Regions from separate parts of the Streptomyces durmitorensis genome, predicted to be linked through region 1. Evidence: riboswitches for the same ligand, from Rfam matches in the RefSeq annotation. Region 1 holds a riboswitch; each other region holds the start of a gene.
The links. A riboswitch is a leader RNA that binds a small molecule or an ion and turns the genes downstream of it on or off. The one in region 1 is predicted to bind cobalamin.
Positions count from the first base shown of each region.

Region 1 (7,074 bases):
GCCAAGTTCCAGCGCGAGCTGGGCGCCATGGGCTACCGCTTCCAGTTCATCACCCTGGCCGGCTTCCACTCCCTCAACCACGGCATGTTCGACCTGGCCCGCGGCTACGCCGAGCACGGCATGACCGCCTATGTCGACCTCCAGGAGCGCGAGTTCGCCGCGCAGGCGCAGGGCTTCACCGCCGTCAGGCACCAGCGCGAGGTCGGCACCGGCTACTTCGACCAGGTGTCCACCGCCGTCAACCCCGCCTCCTCGACGACGGCGCTGTCCGGTTCCACCGAGGAAGAGCAGTTCCACTAGACGCTTCACTGGATCACCGCCATCTCATCCGCGGGCCGGTGGGGGCTTGGCGCGCAGCTCCCCGCGCCCCTTACGGGGCCTCCACCGTCCCGTAGATCCGTACCCCCCTGTTGAGGAGACCGCATGCCCCTCTCCGCTCCGACCCGCCGTGCCCGGGTCCTCGGCTCACCGGCCGACCGGCACGACGAGATCCTCACCCCCGAGGCCCTGGAGTTCGTCGGCCGACTCGTCGACGCCTTCGCCGAACGCCGCCTGGAGATCCTCAAGGAGCGCATGCGGGTGGCGGCCCGCCTCGCTTCCGGCTCCCCGCTCGACTTCTCCATCGCCACTGCCCGCATACGGGCGGACGACTCCTGGCAGGTGGCGCCCCCCGCGCCCGGCCTGACCGACCGCCGCGTGGAGATCACGGGACCGCCGGAGCGCGGCATGGCGGTCAACGCCCTCAACTCCGGTGCGCAGGTGTGGATGGCGGACTTCGAGGACGCCACCTCGCCCACCTGGGACAACATCGTCGGCGGTCACCTGAACCTGCTCGACGCCATCGAGCGCAGGATCGACTTCAGCACACCGGAGGGCAAGCGTTACCGGCTCGGCGAGCAGGTCGCGACCATCGTCGTCCGCCCGCGCGGCTGGCACCTGACCGAGGAGCACCTGCTGATCGACGGGCGGCCCGCGCCCGCATCGCTCGTGGACTTCGGGCTCTACTTCTTCCACTGCGCCCAGCGGCAGATCGACGCCGGACACGGCCCGTACTTCTACCTTCCGAAGCTGGAGAACCGCGACGAGGCCCGGCTGTGGAACGACGTGTTCGTGCTCGCCCAGGACCTCCTCGGCATCCCCCGCGGCACGATCCGCGCCACCGTCCTGATCGAGACCATCACGGCGGCCTTCCAGATGGAGGAGATCCTCTACGAGCTCCGCGAGCACAGCTCCGGCCTCAACGCGGGCCGCTGGGACTACCTCTTCAGCCTCATCAAGACCTTCGGCCACCGCACCGACTTCCTGCTGCCCGACCGGGCGAAGGTCACCATGACGGCCCCCTTCATGCGCGCGTACACCGAACTCCTCGTCCGCACCTGCCACAAGCGCGGCGCCCACGCCATCGGCGGCATGGCCGCCCACGTTCCCGGCAAGGACCCGGACGCCCACCAGGCGGCCCTCGCCACGGTGCGGCTCGACAAGGAGCGCGAGGCCGAGGACGGTTTCGACGGCTCCTGGGTCGCCCACCCCGCCCTTGTGCCCGTCTGCCGCGCGGTGTTCGACGGGGTGCTCGACACGCGCCCGCATCAGATCGACCGCACCCGCGACGACGTCGAGGTGACGGCGGCCCGGCTGCTCTCCGTGCGCCGCATCAGCGCGCCACCGACGTCCGAGGGCGTACGCACCAACATCGCTGTCGCCCTGCGCTACTTCGCCGCGTGGCTGCACGGGCAGGGAGCCGTCGACCTGTACGGGCTGATGGAGGACGCCGCCACCGCCGAGATCGCCCGGGTGCAGATCTGGCAGTGGCTGCGCCACCGGGTCGTGGATCGCGCGACGGTCCTCGAACTGGTGGAGGACGAGCTCGCCGCCCTGGGCGCGGAGTACCCGTGGGCCCCTCTCGACGAAGTCCGTGGCCTCTTCGAACGGACAGCCCTGGCACGGGAGTTGCCCGCGTTCTTCACCACGGATGCCTACAGCCGTCACCTCGTGCGCCGCCCGGAGGGACAGTCATGACCATGGCCATCCGGCGGGTCGGTGTGGTGGGCGGGGGCCAGATGGGCGCCGGGATCGCCGAGGTGTGTGCCCGCGCCGGCCTGGACACCGTGGTCTGCGAGGCCGACGCCCTCGCCGCACGCGCCGCCGCCGAGCGGGTCACCGTGTCGCTCGAACGCGCCGTCCAGCGCGGCAAGTTGGACCGCATCGGCGCCGAGGACGCGCTGGCCCGCATGGTCTTCACCGGCAGCCTCGACGACCTGGCCGACCGCCAGCTCGTCGTCGAGGCCGTCGTGGAGGACACTGCGGCCAAGACGGAGATCTTCACCACCCTGGACAAGGTCGTCGAGGACCCCGAAGCGATCCTGGCCACCAACACCTCCTCCATCCCGGTCATGCGTCTGGGGATGGCGACCCGGCGTGCCGACCGTGTCCTCGGGCTGCACTTCTTCAACCCCGCCCCCGTGCTTCCCCTGGTCGAGGTCGTGTCCTCGCTGCACACGGCCGCACGGACCGTCGCCGCCGTCGAGGACTTCGCCACGCACACCCTGGGCAAGACGGTCGTACGGTCCCAGGACAGAGCGGGCTTCGTCGTGAACGCGCTGCTCGTCCCCTACCTCCTCTCGGCGATCCGGATGACCGAGTCCGGCTTCGCCACGCCCGCCGACGTGGACGCGGGCATGGAGCTGGGCTGCGCCCACCCGATGGGGCCGCTGAAGCTGGCGGACCTGATCGGCCTCGACACGGTCGCCTCCATCGCGGCATCGCTCTACGAAGAGTTCAAGGAACCCCTGTACGCCCCGCCGCCGCTGCTCCAGCGCATGGTGGAGGCGGGGCTGCTCGGCCGCAAGAGCGGCCGCGGGTTCCACACCTACGACCGGGGCTGAGGGGCCCGGGTCCGCCGCCGGGCCGAGGGGCCCGCGGCTGCTGTGAGCGGGCGCGCGGAACAGAGTGGTGATCTGTTCCGCGCGCCCTCATGTGCTGATCCAGGTCCCCGCACGTGTGGATCCGGGTGGGGTCCGTGTCTCACCTCACGGTCCGAAATGTGATCAGTACTGCCCAGGAGGCCGAACACCCTCTAGCCTGACCTGTGCAGCTGGTTCGCCCTGTCCGCCAGGCAGACGCGTCGTAAGAGGGAACCCGGTGGGAATCCGGGACTGCCCCGCAGCGGTGAGTGGGAACGACCGCCGTCATACGCACTGGATCCGAGCGCGGATCCGGGAAGCGACGGCCAGTAGGAACCTGCCTCGGCAGGTGTGCCCGCGAGTCCGAAGACCTGCCCGTTGCCCGTACGTGACCCCTCACGTACGGACATCCCGGTGACCTCGTGGGCGGGTCGGCGTCAGATCAGGTGGAGCACCGTGCCGCGGGCACGCGTTCGGTCCATCCGGTTCGTCATCCCTTCGCGTCCGTGTCCCGTCCCGGGATCTCAGGAGTCATCTCGCGAAGGAGATTTCCGTGACAGCGAAGCCCGCAGCCGCGGCAGCACGGGCCACCGTGTACGGCTACCCCCGCCAGGGCCCCAACCGGGAACTGAAGAAGGCCGTCGAGGGTTACTGGAAGGGCCGCGTCACCGCAGACGCCCTCCGGGACACCGCGGCGCAACTGCGCCGGTCCACCTGGCAGCACCTGGCCGACGCAGGCATCCACGAAGTGCCGACCGGCGACTTCTCGTACTACGACCACGTCCTGGACACCAGCGTCATGGTCGGCGCCGTCCCCCAGCGGCACCGCGAGGCCGTCGAAACCGACGCGCTCGACGGCTATTTCGCGATGGCTCGCGGCACGCAGGACGTGGCGCCCCTTGAGATGACCAAGTGGTTCGACACCAACTACCACTACCTCGTGCCGGAGCTCGGCCCCGACACCGTCTTCACCGCCGACTCCGCCAAGCAGGTCGCCGAGCTGACGGAGGCCATCGCGCTCGGCCTCGTGGCCCGGCCGGTGCTCGTCGGCCCGGTCACCTATCTGCTGCTCGCCAAGCCCGCGCCCGGCGTGGCCGCCGACTTCGAGCCGCTCACCCTCCTGGACCGCCTGCTGCCCGTCTACGCCGAGGTCCTCGCCGACCTGCGCGCCGCGGGCGCCGAGTGGGTGCAGCTCGACGAGCCCGCCCTGGTCCAGGACCGCACCCCGGCCGAGCTCAACGCCGCCACCCGCGCCTACCGCGATCTCGGTGCGCTCACCGACCGCCCTCAGCTCGTCGTCGGCTCGTACTTCGGCAGGCTCGGCGACGCGCTTCCGGTGCTCGCCAAGGCGCCGGTCGAGGGCCTCGCCCTGGACTTCACCGAGGCTGCCGCGAGCCAGCTGGAGGATCTCGCCGCCGTCGGCGGGCTGCCCGGCAAGCGTCTGGTCGCGGGCGTCGTCAACGGCCGCAACATCTGGATCAACGACCTGGAGAAGTCCCTCAGCACACTGGGCACGCTTCTGGGCCTCGCAGACCGGGTCGACGTCTCCGCGTCCTGCTCCCTGCTTCACGTCCCGCTGGACGCCACCGCCGAACGGGACATCGACCCGCAGATCGCCCGCTGGCTGGCCTTCGCCCACCAGAAGACCGCCGAGATCGCCACGCTGGCCCGCGGCCTGGCCCAGGGCACGGGCGCCATCACGGCCGAACTGTCCGCCAACCGCGCCGGCCTGGCGTCCCGCTCGGGCTCGGCCCTCACCCACGACCCGGCCGTACGCTCCCGCGTCGCCGCGATCACCGGCGCCGACGCCCGCCGCGCCCACGCCTACCCGGAGCGTGCGGCGGCCCAGCGGACCCGGCTCGGCCTTCCGCAGCTGCCCACGACCACCATCGGCTCCTTCCCCCAGACCACCGAACTGCGCACGGCACGCGCCGACTTGCGTGCGGGCCGTCTCGACACGTCCGGCTACGAGGAGCGCATCAAGAACGAGATCCGCGAGGTCCTCGCCTTCCAGGAGAAGGCGGGCATCGACGTCCTGGTGCACGGCGAGCCCGAACGCAACGACATGGTGCAGTACTTCGCCGAGCAGCTCACCGGCTACCTCGCCACGCAGCACGGCTGGGTCCAGTCGTACGGCACCCGCTATGTGCGCCCGCCGGTCCTGGCCGGCGACATCTCACGGCCCGAGCCGATGACGGTGCGGTGGACCTCGTACGCCAACTCCCTCACCGACCGCCCCGTCAAGGGCATGCTCACCGGTCCCGTCACCATGCTCGCCTGGTCCTTCGTCCGTGACGACCAGCCGCTCGGCGACACGGCCCGCCAGGTCGCGCTCGCCCTGCGCGACGAGGTCAACGACCTGGAGGCGGCGGGCACTTCGGCCATCCAGGTGGACGAGCCCGCGCTGCGCGAGACGCTGCCGCTGCGCGCCGCCGACCACCCGGCCTACCTGGACTGGGCCACGGAATCCTTCCGCCTCACCACCAGCGGCGTACGCCCGGACACGCAGATCCACACGCACATGTGCTACGCGGAGTTCGGCGACATCGTCCAGGCCATCGACGACCTCGACGCCGACGTCATCAGCCTGGAAGCCGCCCGCTCGCACATGCAGGTGGCCCGCGAACTGGCCGAGCACGGATACCCGCGCGAGGCGGGCCCCGGCGTCTACGACATCCACTCCCCCCGCGTACCGAGCACGGAGGAGGCAGCGACCCTGCTGCGCAAGGGACTTGAGGCCATCCCCGCCGAGCGGCTCTGGGTCAACCCCGACTGCGGCCTCAAGACCCGCGGCTGGCCCGAGACCAAGGCCTCCCTGGAGAACCTGGTCGCCGCCGCGCGCGAGGTGAGGGCGGAGCTGCCCGCGGGTTCCTGATCCGAACGCGCCTGCCGGGGCGGCCATTTGATGCCGAATGGCCGCCCGTGCCCTCGTCCGGCGCCATGATGGACACGCTGGCCGTTCCGTCACGGAGCTGGGAGGGCGCCGGTGTCCAGGGGATGAGTTACGCGGATGCGGTGCGGCTGCTGGGCGGGGCGCAGAGCCCCGCGCTCGCGGCCCTCGACCGGCTGACGGGCGGGGCGCTCCTGATGGCCACCGGCGGCGGGTCCGCGCTTGCGCTGAGCCTGTTCGACGCGCGGGGCTAGCTGGCGCGGCTGAGTCAGTCGCTGGTCTCCGGCCTCGCGGAACGGTCCCGCGGCCTCGGCCGGTTCGACCGCACACAGCGCCTTGCCGCGGCACACGCCGTCGTGGTCCTCGCCGCGTACTTCGACTGGACGTACGGCATAGCACCGGACAGCGAGGCACGCGGCCGGATGTCCTGGTTGAGGCACGAACACGCACCGATGCGCAGGGAGACCTTCCTGCTCTGTGACAGGGATCGCGACGTACTGCAGCACGCTCTGGAGCCGCTGTGCGATGCCGGACTGGGCAGAGCCATCGGCAACTTCACCGGCTACTGGGACGACCGATGCGTCTCCGCAGCGCATGCCCTGCTCCAGCTCTGGGCCGCCCGGGAGCAGGGACCCGACCCGGCCGAGCCCTCGTCACCGCACCGCACCGCGGTCACCGTCGCGCTGCACAGCCTGCCCGGAGCGCTGCCCGAATTCCAGGTCTACATCGAACGCTACCTGCGCACGCACCAACCACCCCGGCCAGACCGCAGGCCGCGAACTCGACCGCCACGCACGCACACTCTTCGGCGACCCGGACTGACCCCCGCCCGGCCACAAGGGCACGCCCCTCACTCCCCACCCGCATGAGCCACCCGAGACAACAACACATGCAGCCTCTCCCGCTCCTCCGCGTCAAGCGGGGCCAGCAGCTCATCAGTGACCCCCCGGGCCACCTCGTCCGACTCCCGCAGGAAGCCGCGGCCCGCCGGGGCGAGCGCGACGATCCGGCGGCGGCGGTCGTCCGGCGCCGGGCGGCGCTCGACGAAGCCGAGGCGCTCCAGGTCGTCCACCAGGCCGACGATCGCGCTGGGGTCGTAGCCGAGCTCCTGGCTCAGTTCGCGTTGCGCCGCGCCCTCCACGGTGGCCAGGTAGCGCAGCAGCGCGTAGTGACGCAGGCGGAGGCCTGATCTCTGGAGTGCCGCGTTGAAGAGCTGCCCCGAGCGCAGGCCGAGGCGGTAGAGCAGATAGCCCGCATCCGCGTGGAGGCCCCGCATCCAGGGTG
Region 1 covers NZ_CP097289.1:1,096,414-1,103,487, forward strand. The annotation lists gene aceA (isocitrate lyase) at 1-300, shown strand, start outside; gene aceB (malate synthase A) at 424-2,016, shown strand; gene M4V62_RS05230 (3-hydroxybutyryl-CoA dehydrogenase) at 2,013-2,882, shown strand; cobalamin riboswitch at 3,076-3,293, shown strand; gene metE (5-methyltetrahydropteroyltriglutamate--homocysteine S-methyltransferase) at 3,454-5,775, shown strand; partial or broken gene M4V62_RS05245 (NACHT N-terminal helical domain 7-containing protein) at 5,898-6,659, shown strand; gene M4V62_RS05250 (MarR family winged helix-turn-helix transcriptional regulator) at 6,641-7,074, opposite strand, start outside.

Region 2 (7,074 bases), 590 kb from region 1:
CGGGCCGAGATCGTCATCCGGATCGCCAGCGTCGACACGGGTGTGGAACAGCGGGACGCGCACCTCATAGGCGCCGACTTCTTCGACGCGCGCCGCCACCCGGAGATGTCGTTCCGCAGCACCTCCACGGTCCACGAGGGCGGGGAGACCTTCCGCATGGCGGGCGACCTGACCATCCGCGGCGTGACGCGCCCCGTCGAGCTGCAGCTCGACTATCTCGGTTCGGTCGTGGACCCCTTCGGCTTCGAGAGAGCCGGCTTCGACGGCACCACCACCATCGACCGCACGGACTGGGGCCTGGTCTACAACCAGCGCCTGGAGACGGGCGGCGCCATGGTCAGCGAGAAGGTCCGGCTTCAGTTCGACATCTCCGCGATCAGGGCCACGCCCATGGCGTAGCGCCCCGGCCGTCGTGCTCGGCGACGGCCCGCACACCACGAAGGGGAGGGCCCCGTCCCGGTGCCGGGATGGGGCCCTCCCTCTCGTCCGTCGGCCGCGAGGCCGCCGCTCAGTCCTCGCCCTCCAGGTTGCCTTCCGTCTCCAGGTACGCCTGGCGCAGGGCCTCAAGGACCGCGGGGTCGGGCTTGGCCCACATGCCGCGGGACTCGGCTTCCAGGAGTCGCTCGGCGATGCCGTGCAGGGCCCAGGGGTTGGCCTGCTGGAGGAATTCACGGTTGGTCGGGTCGAGGACGTACGTCTCGGTGAGCTTGTCGTACATCCAGTCGGCGACCACGCCCGTCGTGGCGTCGTACCCGAAGAGGTAGTCGACCGTGGCGGCGAGCTCGAAGGCACCCTTGTAACCGTGGCGGCGCATCGCCTCGATCCACTTCGGATTCACCACGCGGGCGCGGAAGACGCGGGAGGTCTCCTCGACCAGGGTGCGGGTGCGCACCGTCTCGGGGCGCGTGGAGTCGCCGATGTACGCCTCCGGGGCGCGGCCCTTCAGCGCGCGGACCGTGGCCACCATGCCGCCGTGGTACTGGAAGTAGTCGTCCGAGTCGGCGATGTCGTGTTCACGGGTGTCGGTGTTCTTCGCCGCGACCTCGATGCGCTTGTACGCGCTCTCCATCTCCTCGCGCGCCGGACGCCCGTCGAGTTCGCGGCCGTAGGCGTAGCCGCCCCACACCGTGTAGACCTCGGCGAGGTCGGCGTCGGTGCGCCAGTCGCGGGAGTCGATGAGCTGGAGCAGACCCGCGCCGTAGGTGCCGGGGCGGGAGCCGAAGATGCGGGTGGTGGCGCGGCGTTCGTCGCCGTGGACCGCCAAGTCCGCCTGGGCGTGGGCCCGGACGAAGTTCGCGTCGTCGGGCTCCTCCAGCGAGGCGGCCAGGCGCACCGCGTCGTCCAGGAGGCCGATGGTGTGCGGGAAGGCGTCGCGGAAGAAACCGCTGATGCGCAGGGTGACGTCGATGCGCGGGCGCCCGAGCTCCTCGGCGGGGATCGCCTCCAGGCCCGTCACGCGGCGCGACGCGTCGTCCCAGACCGGGCGGACGCCAAGAAGGGCGAGAGCTTCGGCGACGTCGTCACCGGCGGTGCGCATGGCGCTCGTACCCCACAGGGAAAGGCCCACCGAGGTCGGCCAGTCGCCGTTGTCGGTGCGGTAGCGCTCAAGGAGCGAGTCGGCCAGGGCCTGGCCGGTCTCCCAGGCGAGACGCGAGGGCACCGCCTTGGGGTCGACGGAGTAGAAGTTGCGGCCGGTCGGCAGGACGTTGACCAGGCCGCGCAGCGGGGAGCCCGAGGGTCCGGCGGGGACGAAGCCGCCCTTCAACGCGTGGACGGCGTGGTCGAGTTCGTCGGTCGTGGCGGCCAGCCGCGGTACGACCTCGCGGGCGGCGAAGGCGAGAATGTCGGCGACGGACTGCGGGTGCCCCTGGGCCACCGTCGCGACGGCCTCCGGGGCCCAGTCGGCGTCGTCCATCGCCTGGACCAGGGCGCGGGCCTTCTCCTCGACCTCGTCGGCGGCGGTGCGGGTGGCCGCGGACTCGTCGAGACCCAACGCCTCGCGCAGGCCGGGAAGCGAGGCCGTGCCGCCCCAGATCTGGCGGGCGCGCAGGATCGCGAGGACGAGGTTGACGCGGTCGGCGCCGGCCGGGGCGCCGCCCAGGACGTGCAGGCCGTCGCGGATCTGGACGTCCTTGATCTCACAGAGCCAGCCGTCGAGATGCATGATGAACTCGTCGAAGCCCTCGTCCTTGGGGCGGTCCTCCAGCCCCAGGTCGTGGTCGAGCTTGGCGGCCTGGATGAGGGTCCAGATCTGCGCACGGATCGCGGGCAGCTTCGCCGGGTCCATCGAGGCGATCTGGGCGTGCTCGTCCAGGAGTTGCTCGAGGCGGGCGATGTCGCCGTAGCTGTCGGCGCGGGCCATCGGCGGTACGAGATGGTCCACGAGGGTGGCGTGGACGCGCCGCTTGGCCTGCGTCCCCTCCCCCGGGTCGTTGACCAGGAACGGGTAGATCAGGGGCAGATCGCCCAGGGCCGCGTCGGGGCCGCAGGCGGCGGAAAGGCCCGCGTTCTTGCCGGGCAGCCACTCCAGGTTGCCGTGCTTGCCCAGGTGGATCATCGCGTCGGCGCCGAAGCCGTTGTCGGCGGCGGACGCGGCGATCCAGCGGTAGGCGGCCAAGTAGTGGTGCGAGGGCGGCAGATCGGGATCGTGGTAGATCGCGATCGGGTTCTCGCCGAAACCGCGCGGCGGCTGGATGAGGATGAGCAGATTGCCGCGGCGCAGGGCCGCGAGGACGATGTCGCCCTCCGGGTTGCTCGACCGGTCCACGAACATCTCGCCGGGGGCCGGGCCCCAGTGCTGCTCCACGGACTCGCGCAGCTCGGCGGGGAGCGTGGCGTACCAGCGGCGGTAGTCGGCCGCGGGGATGCGGACGGGGTTGCGGGCCAGCTGCTCCTCGGTGAGCCATTCCTGGTCGTGGCCGCCCGCCTCGATGAGGGCGTAGATCAGCTCGTCGCCGTCGCCGGAGGCAAGGCCCGGGACCTCCTCCGTACCGAAGTCGTAGCCCTCTTCGCGCAGTCGGCGCAGCAGGGCGACGGCGCTGGCGGGGGTGTCGAGGCCGACCGCGTTGCCGATCCGCGAGTGCTTGGTCGGGTAGGCGGAAAGGACGAGCGCGATGCGCTTGTCGGCGGCCGGGATGTGGCGAAGCCGTGCGTGCCGCACGGCGATGCCGGCCACGCGGGCCGCGCGCTCGGCGTCGGCGACGTACGCGGGCAGACCGTCCTCGTCGATCTCCTTGAAGGAGAACGGCACCGTGATCAGACGGCCGTCGAACTCGGGGACCGCGATCTGGCTTGCGGCGTCCAGCGGCGACACGCCCTCGTCGTTGCCCTCCCAGTCGGTGCGTGAGCTGGTGAGGCACAGCGCCTGGAGGATGGGTACGTCGAGTCCGCTGAGTGCGCCTGCGTCCCAGGACTCGTCGTCGCCGCCCGCCGACGCCTCGGCGGGGCGCGTGCCGCCCGCGGCGAGGACCGTGGTCACGATCGCGTCGGCGGCGCGCAGTTCATCGATGAGTTCGGGCTCGGGAGTACGCAGCGAGGCGACGTACAGCGGCAGCGGGCGCGCTCCGGCGTCCTCGACCGCGCGGCACAGGCTCTCGATGAAGGCGGTGTTGCCGCTCATGTGGTGGGCGCGGTAGTAGAGCACCGCGACGGTCGGTCCCTCGACCTGACGGGCGGTGCGCTCCAGCGGGCCCCACGAGGGCGCGGGGGCGGGCGGCTCGAAGCCGTGGCCGGTGAGCAGGACGGTGTCGGAGAGGAACCTGGCCAGCTGCTCCAGGTTGTCGGGGCCGCCGTGGGCCAGGTAGGCGTGGGCTTCGGCGGCGATGCCGATGGGCACGGTCGATGCGGCCATCAGCTGGGCGTCGGGGGCCTGTTCGCCGGTGAGGACGACCACGGGGCGTCCGGTCGCCACGACTTGGTCGAGGCCCTCCTGCCAGGCGCGTACGCCGCCGAGGAGGCGTACGACGACCAGGTCGGCGCCGTCCAGGAGCTGCGGAAGGTCCTCGAGCGGGAGCCGGGAGGGGTTCGCGAAGCGGTAGTCGACCGGGCCGGCGGCGGCGCGGGCGCTGAGCAGGTCGGTGTCGGACGTCGACAGGAGCAGGATCATGCGGCGTCGGGCCTTCCTCGGGGTGTCCACGCCCCGGGTGGTGTCGATGGCGTCTCCCCTGCTCGAGCGGACGAGAGCTCGGGGAAGGGAGTTCCTGACTCACCCGGCATGCGCACCGGGCTCACAGTGGCGGGACCGCGCCGGAATCGCACCGGGCTTCCTCCCCTTGTCGCCGTCTGTGGCGACGACGGGCCGGCTGACCCGTCGCTAGGAATACTAAGGGCCGATCAACTACCGGGGGGCAGGCGGACCTGCTGCGATGGGTCGGTATGCTCGCCGCCATGCCCCCATCGGTCCCCTCGCCCCCGCTCTCGGGAGACGAGTCTGCCCGCGGCCGCGGTGACGCCTGCCCCGGGACGCTGCGCCTGCACCGGGCGGACGACGGGGCGCTGGCCCGCGTCCGCATCCCTGGCGGCGTACTCAGCGCGGGGCAGGCCGATGTGCTGCGGGACGCGGCGGAGCGGCTGGGAGATGGGGAGTTGCATCTCACATCGCGCGGCAATGTGCAGGTGCGCGGGCTGCCCGCGCACTGCGGCGGTGAACTGGCTTACCTGCTGGGCGAATCGGGGCTTTTGCCCTCCGAACGCCATGAGCGGGTGCGTAATGTGGTGGCCTCCCCGCTCGCGGGACTCGACGGCCGGGGCGAGGCGGACATCCGCCCGTGGCTCTCCGCCCTGGACGAGCTGGTGTGCGCCAGTGACCGGGCCGCCGCTCTGTCCGGCCGGTTCCTGTTCGCCCTGGACGACGGCCGCGGCGACGTGGGGGCGCTCGGCGGGGACGTGACCCTGACGGCGCGGGACGCGGACGAGGCGCTGCTGCGGATCGGACCGTCGCACGACGCCGTCCTCATGACGGCGGCGCAGGCACCGCGGGCCGCGCTCATCGCGGCCGAGACGTTCCTGGAGCAGGCGCCCGACGCCGGTGCGTGGCGGGTCACCGATCTGCCCGGCGGCATCGGCCCCCTCCTCGACGCGGTCCTGCACCGCCTGCGCCAGGCCGGACTCCAAGTCACTCGCACCACCGCGCCCCTCCCCCAGGATCCGGGCGGACCCGCCCTCGGCGTCGTGTCCGGCCCGCACCGCACGGCCGCACTCTCCCTCGGCCTGCCCCTGGGAAGCGTCAGCGCGCCCCAGTGGCAGACGCTGGCGGACACCGCCCGCCACCATGGCAGCGGCGAGCTGCGGCTGACCCCCTGGCGCGGAGTCATCCTGCCCGGAGTCGAGCGGACAGCGGCCGCGCAACTCCTGGAGGAACTGGGGGCCGCCGGTCTCATCACCGGACCCGACTCGCCCTGGACCGGAGTGGGGGCCTGCATCGGCAGGCCCGGCTGCGCCAAAGCTCTGGACGACGTACGCGCCACGGCGAAAGCCGCGTCGGGTCCCGGAGGGGCGCTGCCCGTGTACTGGTCCGGGTGCGAACGCCGGTGCGGACATCCGCACGGGGAGTGGATCGACGTCGTCGCCACTCCCGACGGACATCAGATCTCCCGCGTACGCGGCGAGAAACGGGACACGCCGGCGACCGTCCCCGGCAGCCCGGGCGCGCTCGCCGCCGCCGTGGCCGCGGCCCGCGGCTGAACCACACATGAACACATGATCAACCCCGCAACACCCGACTGTTCCCTGCCCTATCAAGAGAGCGAACGCACTGTGCACCAGTACGAGAAGGACGGACCGGCGATCTACCGCCAGTCCTTCGCCACGATCCGCGCGGAGGCGGATCTGTCGGGCCTGCCCGCCGACGTGAGCCAGGTCGCGGTCCGCATGATCCACGCCTGCGGCATGGTCGACCTCGTACGCGACCTCGCTTTCACCCCGGACGTGGTGGCCAGGGCCCGCGAGGCCCTGCGTGCGGGCGCCCCCATCCTGTGCGACGTGGCGATGGTCGCAAGCGGCGTCACCCGCAAGCGGCTGCCCGCCGACAACGACGTGGTGTGCACCCTGTCCGACCCGGCGGTGCCCGATCTGGCGGCCAAGCTCGGCACCACGCGCAGCGCCGCCGCCCTGGAGCTGTGGCGCGACCGGATGGAAGGCTCGGTCATAGCCGTCGGCAACGCGCCCACCGCCCTGTTCCGCCTGCTCGAAATGATCGAGGAGGGCGCGCCGCGCCCCGCCGCCGTCATCGGTGTGCCCGTCGGCTTCGTCGGCGCGATGGAGTCCAAGGACGCCCTGGCCGCGCACCCGTCCGGCCTGGACCACATGATCGTGCGGGGCCGACGGGGCGGAAGCGCCATCGCGGCGGCCGCACTCAACGCGATCGCCAGCGAGGAAGAATGAGCGTGAGCGAGCAGAACACAGGCCGGCTGTACGGCGTCGGGCTCGGCCCCGGCGATCCTTCCCTCATGACCCTGCGGGCGGTCGAAGTCATCGCGGAGGCCGATGTCGTCGCCTATCACAGCGCCCGGCACGGACGGTCCATCGCGCGGTCCATCGCGGCCGAGCACCTGCGGGCCGACCACATCGAGGAAGCGCTGGTCTACCCCCTCACGACGGAGACCACCGACCACCCCGGCGGCTACCGGGGCGCGATGGAGGGCTTCTACACCGAGGCCGCGGCCCGCCTCGCGGTGCACCTCGACGCCGGCCGCACGGTCGCCGTCCTCGCCGAGGGCGACCCGCTCTTCTACGGCTCGTACATGCACATGCACAAGCGGCTGGCCGACCGCTATCCCACCGAGGTGATCCCCGGTGTCACCTCCGTCAGCGCCGCGGCCGCCCGCCTCGGCACTCCGCTCGCCGAGGGCGAGGAGGTGCTCACCATCCTGCCCGGCACCCTGCCGGAGGAGGAGCTGACCGCGCGTCTGGCCGCCACGGACGCCGCCGTGGTGATGAAGCTGGGCCGCACCTTCCCCGCCGTGCGCCGCGCCTTCGAGGCCTCCGGGCGGCTGCCCGAGGCCCACTACGTCGAGCGCGCCACCATGGCGGGCGAGCGCATCGACGAGCTGGCCGCGGTCGACGCCGACTCGGTGC
Region 2 covers NZ_CP097289.1:508,617-515,690, forward strand. The annotation lists gene M4V62_RS02080 (YceI family protein) at 1-399, shown strand, start outside; gene cobN (cobaltochelatase subunit CobN) at 509-4,105, opposite strand; cobalamin riboswitch at 4,175-4,326, opposite strand; gene cobG (precorrin-3B synthase) at 4,375-5,682, shown strand; gene M4V62_RS02095 (precorrin-8X methylmutase) at 5,755-6,381, shown strand; gene M4V62_RS02100 (precorrin-2 C(20)-methyltransferase) at 6,378-7,074, shown strand, end outside.
Region 2: another riboswitch for cobalamin. It lies ahead of cobN (cobaltochelatase subunit CobN); the one in region 1 lies ahead of metE (5-methyltetrahydropteroyltriglutamate--homocysteine S-methyltransferase).

Region 3 (7,074 bases), 2.4 Mb from region 1:
AGTTCGCGATGATGCCGTTCGGCACCGGTAACCGCAAGTGCCCGGGCGACCACTTCAGCCTGGCCGAACTCGCCATCATCCTGGCGACGGTGGCCCCGAAGTGGCACCTGGCGCCGGTCCCGGAGACCGACGCCGACACGAAGATCGGCATCACGCTGCAGCCGAAGAAGCTCGTCCTTCGGGTCGAGAAGCGCTGACGGCGGGGCCGCGGAACGTGCGGCGGTAGGCGTTCGGTGTGGTGCCGAGCGCCCGCAGGAACTGGTGACGCATCGCCGCGGCGTTGCCGAAACCGGCACGCCCGGCGATGGCGTCCACCGTCTCGTCCGACCCTTCGAGCAACTCCTGCGCCAGGAGCACCCGTTGGCGCAGGAGCCAGCGGTAGGGCGTGGTGCCGGTCTCCTGCTGGAAGCGGCGCGCGAAGGTGCGCGGCGACATGTGCGCGCGCTCGGCGAGCTTCTCGACGGTGATGTCCGTGTCCAGATGGCGCTCCATCCAGGCGAGCACCCCGCCCACGGTGTCGCAGGCCGTGCGCGGCAGCGGGCGCGCCACGAACTGGGCCTGGCCGCCGTCGCGGTGGGGCGGTACGACCATGCGCCGGGCGATGGCGTTGGCGACCTCGGTGCCGTGTGCCTGGCGCACGATGTGCAGACAGGCGTCGATGCCGGCGGCGGTGCCCGCCGATGTGATCACCGGGCTCTCGTCCACGTACAGGACGTCGGGCTCGACGCGGGCGCGCGGATAGCGCACCGCGAGCTCCGTGGCGTGCTGCCAGTGCACGGCGCAGCGGCGGCCGTCGAGCAGGCCCGCGGCGCCGAGCACGAAGACGCCGGAGCAGACGGAGAGGACGCGGGCACCGCGGTCCACCGCGCGGCGCAGGGCGGCGAGCAGGTCCTCGGGGTAGTCGCGGTCCACGAACGACTGGCCCGCGGGCACGGCGATGAGATCGGCCTCTTCGAGCCGGTCGATGCCGTACGGAGTGGTGATCGTGAACCCCGCGTGATTGCTCAGGGGTCCGCTCTCACCGGCGACCACCGCGAAGTCGTACACGGGAAGGCCCTCGTCGCTCCGGTCGAGGCCGAACACCTCGCAGACCACGCCGAGTTCGAAGGGATTCACGCCGTCGAGCAGTACGGCGGCCACGTTCTTCAGAGTGTCTGCCTTCAGCATGTCCGCCAGTGTGCCGCAGGACTGGCAGTAAGTCGATGGTGTGTGGCAGTCCTGCCACTGACGCCACCGTCCGGCGCGCAGGACAGTGAGGACATGAACGCATTCCTGGATTACGCGACCGTCCTGACCGTCCTCCTCCTGCTGGCCGCACCCTCGCTCGTCGGGTACGTCCACGACCGCCGGATCGACCGCGAGCTGCGCGAGGCCCCCCGTTCCCCGCGCAGCTCACGGCAGTCGGACGGCCTAGAACTCGTCGTCGAAGGAGACCGAACCCTCGACCGCGACCTGGTAGGCCGAAGGACGCCGCTCGAAGAAGTTGGTCAGCTCCTGGACACCCTGGAGCTCCATGAACGAGAACGGGTTTGACGAGCCGTAGACCGGCGCGAAGCCCAGGCGCTGGAGCCGCTGGTCGGCGACGCACTGCAGGTATTCGCGCATGGAGTCGGTGTTCATGCCGGGCAGGCCCTCACCGCACAGGTCGCGCGCGAACTGCAGCTCGGCCTCGACGGCCTCCTTGAGCATGTCCGTGACCTGCGTCTGCAGCGCGTCGTCGAAGAGCTCGGGCTCCTCCTTGCGGACGGTGTCGACGACGTCGAAGGCGAAGCTCATGTGCATCGTCTCGTCGCGGAAGACCCAGTTCGTGCCGGTCGCCAGGCCGTGCAGCAGACCGCGCGAGCGGAACCAGTAGACGTAGGCGAAGGCACCGTAGAAGAAGAGCCCCTCGATGCACGCGGCGAAGCAGATCAGGTTCAGCAGGAAGCGGCGCCGGTCGGCCTTGGACTCCAGGCGGTCCATCTTCTCGACGGAGTCCATCCACCGGAAGCAGAACTCGGCCTTCTCGCGGATGGAGGGGATCTCCTCGACCGCGTCGAACGCGGCGGCGCGGTCGTCCGGGTCGGGCAGATAGGTGTCGAGCAGCGTCAGATAGAACTGGACGTGCACGGCCTCCTCGAAGAGCTGGCGGCTCAAGTAGAGCCGTGCCTCGGGGGAGTTGATGTGCTTGTAGAGCGTGAGCACGAGGTTGTTGGAGACGATCGAGTCGCCGGTCGCGAAGAACGCGACCAGACGGCCGATCATGTGCTGCTCGCCGGGCGAGAGCTTGGCGAGGTCGGCGACGTCCGAGTGGAGGTCGACCTCCTCGACGGTCCAGGTGTTCTTGATCGCGTCCCGGTAGCGCTCGTAGAAGTCCGGGTAGCGCATGGGACGCAGGGTCAGCTCGAAGCCCGGGTCGAGGAGGTTCTTCTCGGCGTTGGTGGTGGAGCTCATTACTGGCAGGCCTCGCAGGACTCGGGGTTTTCCAGGGAGCAGGCGACGGCCTCTTCGGCCGATGCCTGCGCAGGTACGGGGGCGGGGGTGGGCTCGGCGGCCTCGGTGCGGCCGGCCGCCGCGCGGGCGATCCGGGTCGCGGGGCGCGAGCGCAGGTAGTACGTGGTCTTCAGACCCTGCTGCCAGGCGTACGCGTACATCGAGGAGAGCTTGCCGATGGTCGGCGTCTCCAGGAACAGGTTCAGGGACTGCGCCTGGTCCAGGAACGGCGTGCGCGCGGCGGCCATGTCGATCAGGCCGCGCTGCGGGATCTCCCACGCGGTGCGGTAGAGCTCGCGCACCTCGGCGGGGATCCAGCTGAAGCCCTGCACCGAGCCGTTGGCCTCGCGCAGCGCCTCACGGGTCTGCGCGTCCCAGACGCCGAGCCGCTTGAGCTCCTGCACCAAGTAGGCGTTGACCTGGAGGAATTCACCGCTCAGCGTCTCGCGCTTGAACAGGTTGGAGACCTGCGGCTCGATGCACTCGTACACGCCCGCGATGGACGCGATCGTGGCGGTCGGCGCGATCGCCAGGAGGAGCGAGTTGCGCATGCCGGTCACGGCGATGCGTTCCCGCAGCGCGGCCCAGCGCTCCGGCCAGGCCGGCTCGACGCCGTAGTGGTCGGGGTGCAGGACACCGCGCGCGGTGCGGGTCTTCTCCCAGGCGGGGAGCGGACCGTTGCGCTCTGCCAGGTCGGCGGACGCCTCGTACGCGGCGAGCATGATCCGCTCGGCGATGCGCGTCGAGAGGGCGCGCGCCGCGGGGGAGTCGAAGGGCAGCTTCAGCTGGAAGAAGACGTCCTGAAGCCCCATGGCGCCCAGGCCCACCGGACGCCACCTGGCGTTGGAGCGTCCGGCCTGCTCGGTCGGGTAGAAGTTGATGTCGACGACGCGGTCGAGGAACGTGACGGCGGTACGGACGGTCTCGTCGAGCCGCTCCCAGTCGATGTCACCGGCGGCGGTGTCCACGAAGGCGCCGAGGTTCACCGAACCGAGGTTGCAGACGGCCGTCTCCCCGTCGTCCGTCACCTCCAGGATCTCCGTGCAGAGGTTGGAGGAGTGGACCGTGTGGCCGGGCTCCGCCGTCTGGTTGGCGGTGCGGTTGGCGGCGTCCTTGAACGTCATCCAGCCGTTGCCGGTCTGCGCGAGAGTGCGCATCATGCGGCCGTACAGGTCACGGGCCGGGATGGTCTTGCGGGCGAGCCCGTCCGCCTCGGCCTTGCGGTAGGCGGCGTCGAACTCGTCGCCCCACAGGTCGACCAGCTCGGGCACGTCGGCCGGCGAGAACAGCGACCAGTCCTGGCTCGCGGCGACCCGGCGCATGAACTCGTCCGGGATCCAGTGCGCGAGGTTGAGGTTGTGCGTGCGCCGCTGGTCCTCACCCGTGTTGTCGCGCAGCTCCAGGAACTCCTCGATGTCGGAGTGCCACGTCTCCAGGTAGACCGCGGCGGCGCCCTTGCGGCGGCCGCCCTGGTTCACGGCGGCGACGGAGGCGTCCAGGGTCTTGAGGAACGGGACGATGCCGTTGGAGTGGCCGTTCGTGCCGCGGATCAGTGAACCGCGGGCGCGGATGCGGGAGTACGAGAGGCCGATGCCGCCCGCGTGCTTGGAGAGGCGGGCGACCTGGTGGTAGCGGTCGTAGATGGAGTCCAGCTCGTCCAGCGGGGAGTCGAGGAGGTAGCAGGAGGACATCTGCGGGTGGCGGGTGCCGGAGTTGAAGAGCGTCGGCGAGGACGGCAGGTAGTCCAGGCGGCTCATCAGGCGGTACAGGGCGGCGACTTCGTCCACCGAGCGCGTACTGCCGTCCTCTGCCAGGCCGCTCGCCACGCGCAGCATGAAGTGCTGCGGGGTCTCGATGACATGCCGGGTGATCGGGTGGCGCAGGAGATAGCGGCTGTGCAGGGTGCGCAGGCCGAAGTAGCCGAAGCGGAAGTCGGCGCCGTCCTGAAGCGCCGCCTCCACGAGAGTGTCGAGGTGCTCCGCGTGGTCGGTGACGAACGCGGCGGTGCGGTCCGCGATCAGGCCCTCGCGGTGCCCCACGGCGACCGAGTCCGAGAAGGAGCGCACGCCCTGCGACGCGGCCTCGTCACGGATGCTGAGGCTGAGCAGCCTGGCCGCGAGCTGCGAGTACGTCGGGTCCTCGGAGATGAGACCGGCTGCGGCCTCGGTAGCCAGCTCCCGCAGCTCCGCCAGATCCGCTCGGGCCGAACGCCCACGCAGCGCGGCGGCGGCGACGCGGCCGGGGTCGGCGTCGGGGAGGTCGACGGTGAGTTCGGTCAGGGTACGCAGCAGCGCGGTTCCTGGGCCGTCGGCGGTCTGCTGACCGTCGGTGGTCTGCGCTGACGCAGGTTCGGCTGGCGCGATGGTCACGTGGAGCACTCCCTCGCTCGGCTCAGAGCCTTGGGGAGGGGAAGGTGACGCACGGGCGCGCCCAGGGCAGGGCTGTGCTCCGCGTCCACCAGCCCATTCCACGAGGCCCGGACGTCGTTGGCACCCGGACCGGTCGGAACGGGTGCGCTGTCGACAGGTCTTCGGACTCGTGGGCACGACAAATGCGTACTCATACACCGTTGCGGGACAGTTCCGGACTTGCACCGGATTCCCCTGCGGCGACAGCGAGCACGAGCATACATCTTGTGCTGGCTCTGAGAAGCAGCCCCACATCTTGTGTCGGCACTGCGTACCACACACACAAGTGCGGGCCGCCGGATTCCTCCGGCGGCCCGCCTGGCGTGCTGATCGGTGTGGGGGAGAGGCTCAGTGCCCGGCAGGCGCCCCGGCCGTGGCCGGCGGCAGCTCCTCAACGACACCCGGGTCGCCCGCGTCCGCGGTGTAGTCCCCGGGAGAGGTCTCGTCGATGCCGTCAGGGGCCTTCATGGCGCGCAGGACGAAGGTCATGACCACGGTGACCACCACGTTCAGGACGAACGCCGTGAGGCCGATGTAGCCGATCTCGCCGATGCCGGGAATCTCGTCGGACGAGCCGCCGAAGTGCTTCTGCGTCGGCGAGGCGACGCCGTACGCGGCGACCGTGCCGTAGACCATGCCGACCGCCCAGCCCGCGAGCAGCGCCCAGCGGTGGAACCACCGTGTGAACAGGCCGCCGACCAGCGCGGGCATGGTCTGCAGGATCCAGATGCCGCCCAGGAGCTGGAAGTTGATCGCGACCGTCTTGTCCATGGTGAGGACGAAGGCGAGCGCGCCGACCTTCACCAGGAGCGAGACCAGCTTGGAGACCTTGGTCTCCTGCGCGGGTGTCGCGTCCGGCTTGATGAAGTCCTTGTAGATGTTCCTGGTGAAGAGATTCGCGGCCGCGATGGACATGATGGCGGCCGGCACGAGCGCGCCGATGCCGATCGCCGCGAACGCGACGCCGGTGAACCAGTCGGGGAACATCGTCTCGAACAGCTGCGGGATCGCCAGCTGCCCGTTCTCGACCTTGACCCCGGCCGCGATCGCCATGAAGCCGAGCAGCGCGAGCAGGCCCAGCATCAGCGAGTAGAGCGGCAGGATCGTGGTGTTGCGGCGGATCACGTTGCGGCTCTTGGAGGAGAGCGTCGCCGTGATCGAGTGCGGGTACATGAACAGCGCGAGCGCGGAGCCGAGCGCGAGCGTGGCGTAGGTCCACTGACCCGCGTGGCCCGGCGCGAGACCCGCGACGGGCTTGCCCGCCGCCTCGTTCGCCGACGAGAACTTGTCGTTCGCCGCCTGGAAGATCTCGTCGAAGCCGCCGAGCTTGATCGGGATGTAGATGATCGCGACGGCGATGACGAGGTAGATCAGGCCGTCCTTCACGAACGCGATCAGCGCGGGGGCGCGCAGACCCGACGAGTACGTGTACGCGGCGAGCACCGCGAACGCGATCAGGAGCGGCAGGTCCTTGATGAACCAGTTCGTGTCCGGACCGCCGCCGACGCCCATGACGTCGAGGACGGCCTGGATGCCGACCAGTTGGAGCGCGATGTACGGCATCGTGGCGAGGATGCCGGTGACCGCGACGGCAAGGGAGAGCCCCTTGGAGCCGAAGCGCCCGCGCACGAAGTCCGAGGTGGTCACGTATCCGTGCTTGTGCGACACCGACCACAGGCGCGGCAGGAAGGTGAAGATCAGCGGGTAGACGAGGATCGTGTACGGCACCGCGAAGAAGCCGGCCGCGCCCGCCGCGTAGATCGCCGCCGGGACGGCCACGAAGGTGTACGCGGTGTAGAGGTCGCCGCCGAGCAGGAACCACGTGACCCAGGTGCCGAACGAGCGGCCTCCCAGGCCCCATTCGTCCAGGCTCTCGGTCTCGGCCTTGCGCCAGCGCGCGGCCAGGAAGCCCATCGCCGTGACGGCGGCGAAGAAGAAGATGAAGACGGCGAGGGCGATGCCGTTGACGCCGCCCGTGTCCGCTGCGAGCTCGTTCATCGGGTCGCACCCCCCTGGGCCTGCTCGGCCTTGCGGGCGCGCTGGTCACGCTGCCACAGTTTGTACGCGATCATGGTGAGAGCGGTGGATATGAGCACCCACAGCATCTGGTACCAGTAGAAGAACGGGATGCCGATGAAGGTCGGTTCGACCTTCGCGTAGGAGCTCACCCAGAGCATCGCCACGAACGGCGCGA
Region 3 covers NZ_CP097289.1:3,485,735-3,492,808, reverse strand. The annotation lists gene M4V62_RS15475 (bifunctional albaflavenone monooxygenase/terpene synthase) at 1-197, shown strand, start outside; gene M4V62_RS15470 (helix-turn-helix domain-containing protein) at 151-1,167, opposite strand; gene M4V62_RS15465 (ribonucleotide-diphosphate reductase subunit beta) at 1,411-2,433, opposite strand; gene M4V62_RS15460 (ribonucleoside-diphosphate reductase subunit alpha) at 2,433-4,841, opposite strand; cobalamin riboswitch at 4,977-5,100, opposite strand; gene mctP (monocarboxylate uptake permease MctP) at 5,229-6,878, opposite strand; gene M4V62_RS15450 (DUF3311 domain-containing protein) at 6,875-7,074, opposite strand, start outside.
Region 3: another riboswitch for cobalamin. It lies ahead of M4V62_RS15460 (ribonucleoside-diphosphate reductase subunit alpha); the one in region 1 lies ahead of metE (5-methyltetrahydropteroyltriglutamate--homocysteine S-methyltransferase).

Region 4 (7,074 bases), 6.1 Mb from region 1:
ATCATCGTGCCCGGCCTTCTTCAGACGGACGAATACGCGATGGCTCTCCTCACCCCGCGTCTGGACGAGGGGCAGGCGCGGAAGATCGTGGAGCTGCGGACAGCGCGCCAGGAGCGCGCCCTGGAGGGTGAGAACCCGCCGTGGACGTTCTTCGTCGTCGACGAGGCCGCACTGCACCGGCAGGTCGGCGGACCACGCGTGCAGCGCGCCCAACTGCAGCGCCTCATCGACATCTCGGAGCGCCCGCACGTCTCCCTCCAGGTGCTGCCGTTCACGGCGGGCGCCCACTACTCCACCCTGAGCAGCTTCATCCTGCTCGGCTTCCTGGACGACGAGGACCTGCTCTACCTCGAAGCGCAGGGAAACCAGTCGATCCGTGACGACCACGAGCTGATCGTGCGTCACCAGGAGTGCTTCGAGTCTCTCCGCGAGACCGCGCACGACGGAGAGAAGGCCCTCGACCTGATCCGTCAGGTCAGGGACGGCATTGACAGCAGCTGACCTCTCGGGCCCAAGGAGTCCGTGAGGAGCGAGGAGGCCTCAACATGCCAGCCGCGTTGCGAGAGTGGTGGCACGGGGTCCTCACGGCCATCGGGCAGGCGCCGTGGCGAAGCGGTGGTTCGGGTGGTGCGCAAGGTGCCGGTGGGGCTTCCACCGGCTCGGCCTCCGATGCCACCGGCAGCGCCTCTCCCGGACAGACACCGGACGACGGCCCCACCTACAACCAGCTCGTCCGCGAGGCGATGGCCAACCAGGGCCGCACGGACCGGATGGACACGCTGGACCGCCATCGCACGGACGACAACCTCCGGATGTTCACGACCAGGATCGTCTACTGCACCGGCTGCATACTCGTTCTGGTGCTGACGCTCACCGGAGTGCTCGTCGTCCTGGGCACCGTCGGCATGACGGGCTTCTGGACGGTCGGCTCGGTGATCGCCGTCTTCTCGGCCCCCGTGATCGCGCTGAGCCGCCAGCTCACCCACCTGATCTCGCAGACAGGGGCGACGCCCACGCTCAGCGACGACCGCCGTGCCGTGGTTCCTGCCCAGCGTCCCGAGCCCAGGGCCGAGGCCGATGATCCTGCCTGAACTCGGCCGAACCCCACCAGAGCCCCATGGACACAGCGGCCGCCATGGCCGCGAAGGCCCAGACGGCAAGACGGGCGGCCGCGCCCTCGACCAGCAGCGAAGCCGCCGCACCGACCAGGGTGGCGGCCGCGCCGAGCAGCACGCACCCCGCCACGACCACGACGATCCCCGATGCCTTGCGCTTCCCCCCGTGCCCGCCTCTCACCAGGTGCCGCACCTCGGCGAGATGATGCTCGGTCATCCTGTCCCCCCTCCCTCTCCCCCGTCGCCGGCAAGAGCGTTCAGGAACGCCTGCCAGCGCTTGCCGGAGAAGACGACGCGTGGCCCCGACGGGTTCTGCGAATCACGGACGAGCACCGCCTCCCGCTCGAAGGCGACTTCGACGCAGTCTCCGGAGTACCCGCTGAAACTGCTCCTGCGCCACACCCGTCCCGACGACTTCTCCTTGGCCACGCCGACCTCCCCCTGCCCGAGAGCCGGCGCCGCTCGACGCGCGTCCATGTCGGCGTGCTCCGCCCACGCCGATGCACGATAGCGCCGTGATCTCGGAGGGCCGAGAGGTCCGCCGAGAACCACCACACCACGTAACGACCCGGACCGAATCACTCGTGGACCGCTCTCCGGTTGTCGCGTTCCAGTCTAGGAAAGTTCAATTTCCAGGCCTAGGGAAAAACCGGCCCCATGTGTGCCTCGGCACACTCTCCCGTCCCAGGTCAACGGCAAGTTGACGGGCGTTCGCGGGCGTGGTGGACTGCCGGAGCCATTACGGCGGCAGGAGAGGAAGCCGGTGCGAATCCGGCGCGGTCCCGCCACTGTCATCGAGGAGCGGGCTCCTCGGAAGCCAGGAACTCTCCCCGCCGGTCACGTCGAACCAGGGCGCGGACACCCTGAGTGAGGACATATCGCCATGCGCGGCCGCCCGTTGCCGGTTCCTGTGCCCCTGTCTGTTCCCCTCCACGTACCGGCCGGCTGAACCGGTGCGTGCCGATCGCGACTTCGCGTACGGCGCCGCCGCCGGCCTCCTCGGTGATCTGTTCCTCGGCGATCCTCGTCGCGGGCACCCGGTCGCCGCGTTCGGGCGGGCCGCCGGCGCCGTCGAGCGTGTGCTGTGGCGTGACCACCGCGGGTGGGGCGCCCTGCATGCCGTGGTGTGTGCCGGGGGTGCGGCCGGTGCCGCCGCCCTGGTCTCCTCTCTCGTACGTGACTCCCGCGCCGCATCCGTCGCGCTGACCGCGGCCAGCACCTGGGCCGTGGTCGGCGGGACCTCCCTCGGACGTGAGGCGCGGGCCATCGGCGGGGCGCTCGCCGCCGGGGACGTCGAGGTGGCACGGGAGCGGCTGCCGCATCTGTGCGGGCGCGATCCGCAGGCGCTGGACGCCGACGGCATCGCGCGTGCCGTGGTCGAGTCCGTCGCCGAGAACACCTCCGACGCGGTGGTGGGGGCCTTGGTGTGGGGGGCTCTGGGCGGGGTCCCCGGGCTTGTCGGCTTCCGGGCCGTGAACACGCTGGACGCCATGGTCGGGCACAAGTCCGCGAAGTACCGGCGCTACGGGTGGGCTTGTGCCCGCCTGGACGACGTACTGGGATGGCCGGGTGCCCGGCTCACCGCCGTCCTCGCGGCCGCGGCCGGGGACTCGCCGCGCGGTGCGCTGCGGGCCTGGCGTGACGATGCCGCCAAGCACCCGAGCCCCAACGCGGGGCCCGTCGAGGCCGCCTTCGCCGGGGCGTTGGGCGTGCGGCTCGGGGGGACTCTCTCGTACGCGGGGCGTGTCGAGCACCGGCCCGTCCTGAACGGGGAAGGGCGTCGCGTCGAAGTCGCCGACATCGAGCGGGCCGTGAAGCTGTCGCGGCGGGTGGGGCTGCTGACCCTGGGGGTCGCCGCGGCCGTGAGCACGATACGGAAAGGCAGGGCCTCATGAGTGGTGGACTGCTCGTCGCAGGGACCACGTCCGATGCGGGCAAGAGCGTCGTCACCGCCGGGATCTGCCGGTGGCTGGCCCGCAAGGGGGTCTCCGTCGCACCCTTCAAGGCACAGAACATGTCCCTCAACTCCTTCGTCACGCGCGAAGGTGCCGAGATCGGGCGCGCCCAGGCCATGCAGGCACAGGCCGCCCGGGTCGAGCCGAGCGCGCTGATGAACCCCGTACTGCTCAAGCCGGGCAGCGACCGCAGCAGCCAGGTCGTCCTGATGGGCAAGCCCGTGGGCGAGATGACCGCGCGGGGCTACCACGGCGGGCGGCAGGAAGCGCTGCTCTCCACCGTCGTGGGATGCCTGGAGGAACTTCGGGGCAGCTATGACGCCGTGATCTGCGAAGGCGCGGGCAGCCCCGCCGAGATCAATCTGCGGCGTACGGACATCGTGAACATGGGGATCGCGAGAGCCGCCCGCTTCCCCGTGGTCGTGGTGGGAGACATCGACCGCGGTGGCGTCTTCGCCTCCTTCTTCGGGACGACCGCGCTGCTCGGCGCCCAGGACCAGGAGCTGGTCGCCGGGTATCTCGTCAACAAGTTCCGGGGCGACGTCTCGCTGCTCGAACCCGGGCTCGACATGCTTCTCGAACTCACCGGACGGCGTACGTTCGGTGTGCTGCCGTTCCAGCACGGCCTCGGCATCGACGAGGAGGACGGCCTGCGGGTGTCCCTGCGGGGCGCCGTCAGGGAGTCCGTCGTCGCTCCCCCGGTCGGCGAGGACGTGCTGCGGGTCGCCGTCTGTGCCGTGCCGCTGATGTCGAACTTCACGGACGTGGACGCGCTGGCCGCCGAACCCGGCGTCGTCGTGCGGTTCGTGGACCGGGCCGACGAGCTCGTCGACGCCGATCTGGTGGTCGTGCCGGGGACGCGCGGGACGGTGCGCGCCCTTCAGTGGCTGCGCGAGCGCGGCCTCGCGGACGCCATCGCGCGGCGCGCCGCCGAGGGGCGTCCCGTGCTCGGGATCTGCGGTGGCTTCCAGGTGCTCGGCGAGCACATCGAGGACGACGTCGAGTCGCGGGCCGGAGCCGTGGACGGGCTCGGGCTGCTGCCCGTGCGCGTGCGCTTCGAGCGCGAGAAGACCCTCGCGCGGCCGGTCGGCGAGGCCCTCGGAGAACCCGTCGAGGGGTACGAGATCCACCACGGCGTCGCCCAAGTCCTGGGCGGAGAGCCCTTCTTGGACGGCTGCCGGGTCGGCGAGGTGTGGGGCACGCACTGGCACGGGTCGCTGGAGAGCGACGCGTTCCGGCGCCGCTTCCTCACCGAGGTCGCGCGGGCCGCCGGGCGCCGCTTCGTGCCCGCGCCCGACACCAGCTTCGGCGCGCTACGCGAGGAGCAGCTCGACCTGCTCGGTGACCTGATCGAGGAACACGCGGACACCGACGCCCTGTTCCGTCTGATCGAGACCGGCGCCCCGCCCGGCCTCCCCTTCATCCCACCGGGGGCACCCTCATGACCCTCCTGCCGCTGTCCCCTGCCCCGCCCCGCATCACGTAATGGAGGCCTTGTGAGTACCCCCTATCCGTTCACCGCTCTCGTCGGGCAGGACGACCTGCGGCTCGCCCTGCTGCTCAACGCCGTCTCGCCCGCCGTCGGCGGCGTGCTCGTGCGCGGGGAGAAGGGGACCGCCAAGTCCACCGCCGTGCGGGCCCTTTCCGCCCTTCTTCCGCAGGTGCCCGTCGTCGCCGGGTGCCGCTTCTCCTGCGATCCGGCCGCCCCCGACCCGGCCTGCCCGGACGGACCGCACGACGCGGGCGGGGCCGCCGTGCGCGACGCGCGGATGGTCGAGCTGCCCGTCGGCGCCTCCGAGGACCGTCTGGTCGGTGCGCTCGACATCGAGCGGGCGCTGTCCGAGGGCGTGAAGGCCTTCGAGCCCGGCCTGCTCGCCGACGCCCACCGCGGCATCCTCTACGTCGACGAAGTCAACCTGCTGCACGACCACTTGGTCGACCTGCTGCTCGACGCCGCCGCCATGGGCGCCTCGTACGTGGAGCGTGAGGGCGTGTCCGTGCGGCACGCCGCGCGGTTCCTGCTCGTGGGCACCATGAACCCCGAAGAGGGCGAACTGCGCCCGCAGTTGCTCGACCGGTTCGGGCTGACCGTCGAGGTCGCCGCGTCCCGCGAGACCGATCAGCGGGTCGAGGTCGTACGGCGGCGGCTCGCGTACGACGACGACGCCGAAGGCTTCGCCGCGCGGTGGCACGACGACGAGACCGCGCTGCGGGAGCGGATCGTCGCGGCGCGCGCGCTGCTCCCCCAAGTCCGGCTCGGTGACGGGGCGTTGCGGCAGATCGCCGCCACCTGCGCGGCCTTCGAGGTCGACGGGATGCGCGCGGACATCGTGATGGCGCGCACCGCGACGGCGCTCGCCGCCTGGGCGGGGCGCAGCGACGTGCTCGCCGAGGATGTGCGCCAGGCCGCTCTCCTCGCCCTTCCGCACCGGCGTCGGCGCAACCCCTTCGACGCTCCGGGGCTCGACGAGGACAAGCTCGACGACACGCTGGAGCAGGCCGGTGACGGCAGTGACACCGGGGGCGACGGGGACGACGACCCCGAGCCCGACGGCGACGGTCCCGGCGGGGGCGGGCAGCCGCCCCAGGGCGGCCCCGACGCCCCGGACACCCCTGACACGTCCGACGCCTCCGACGCGCCCGCCGACGACCGCCGGACCGGGCAGGACGACGACTCCTCCCCCGCCCAGGTCCCCGCGCAGGCCCCGGCCGGTGGCGGTGAGCAGCAGCCCGTGCAAGCCTCCGAGCCGTTCCGCACGAAGATGCTGACCGTGCCCGGCCTCGGCGAGGGTGCCGCGGGGCGGCGCTCCCGGGCGCGGACCGAGCACGGGCGGACCACCGGGGCCCGGCGGCCGCAAGGGGCGCTCACCAAGCTGCACCTGGCGGCGACCGTGCAGGCGGCCGCCCCGCACCAGCGGGCGCGCGGGCGCTCGGGGCGGGGGCTCGTCGTGCGGCGGGACGATCTGCGGCAGGCGACGCGCGAGGGGCGTGAGGGCAACCTCGTGCTCTTCGTCGTGGACGCCTCCGGGTCCATGGCCGCGCGGCAGCGGATGAGCGCCGTGAAGGGAGCAGTGCTCTCGCTGCTGCTCGACGCCTACCAGCGGCGGGACAAGGTCGGGCTCGTCACCTTCCGGGGGTCCGACGCCGAGGTGGCGCTGCCGCCCACCTCTTCCGTCGACGCGGCCGCCGCTCGCCTGGAGACGCTGCCCACGGGCGGGCGTACGCCGGTCGCCGCCGGGCTGCTCAAGGCGCACGACGTGCTGCGGGTCGAGCGGCTGCGGGACCCGGCGCGGCGTCCGCTGGTCGTGGTCGTCACGGACGGCCGGGCCACGGGAGGCGTGGAGCCGGTGGCCAGGGCGGGGCGTGCGGCGCGGCTCTTCGGGGCCGCGGGGATCGCTTCCGTGGTCGTCGACTGCGAGTCGGGGCACGTGCGGCTCGGGCTCGCGGGGCAGCTCGCGGGCGAGCTCGGCGGGACCGTCGTGACGCTGGACGAACTGCGGGCGGAGTCCATCGCCGGGCTCGTCAAGGACGTAACTGGAACTCGTATGAGGAGCGTGGCCTGATGCCTCAGGGACAGCCGAACGTGGTGCCGGACGACGGGCTGACCACGCGTCAGCGGCGCAACCGTCCGCTGGTGATGGTGCACACCGGGATCGGCAAGGGAAAGTCCACCGCCGCGTTCGGGATGGCGCTGCGGGCGTGGAATCAGGGGTGGCCCATCGGGGTCTTCCAGTTCGTGAAGTCGGCGAAGTGGAAGGTCGGCGAGGAGAACGCCCTCAAGGTGCTCGGGGCGTCCGACGAGGGCGGGTCCGTCACCTGGAACAAGATGGGCGAGGGCTGGTCGTGGATCCAGCGCGCGCCCGCCGAGGGCGAGCCGAGCCACGAGGACAAGGCCCGCGAGGGGTGGGAGCAGGTCAAGCGTGACCTCGCCGCCGAGACGTACCAGCTGTACGTGCTCGACGAGTTCGCCTATCTCCTGCACTGGGGGTGGATCGACGTGGACG
Region 4 covers NZ_CP097289.1:7,208,319-7,215,392, reverse strand. The annotation lists gene M4V62_RS32210 (helix-turn-helix domain-containing protein) at 1-501, shown strand, start outside; gene M4V62_RS32205 (hypothetical protein) at 546-1,091, shown strand; gene M4V62_RS32200 (hypothetical protein) at 1,018-1,332, opposite strand; gene M4V62_RS32195 (DUF397 domain-containing protein) at 1,329-1,592, opposite strand; cobalamin riboswitch at 1,830-1,963, shown strand; gene M4V62_RS32190 (cobalamin biosynthesis protein) at 2,069-3,010, shown strand; gene M4V62_RS32185 (cobyric acid synthase) at 3,007-4,515, shown strand; gene M4V62_RS32180 (putative cobaltochelatase) at 4,567-6,633, shown strand; gene cobO (cob(I)yrinic acid a,c-diamide adenosyltransferase) at 6,633-7,074, shown strand, end outside.
Region 4: another riboswitch for cobalamin. It lies ahead of M4V62_RS32190 (cobalamin biosynthesis protein); the one in region 1 lies ahead of metE (5-methyltetrahydropteroyltriglutamate--homocysteine S-methyltransferase).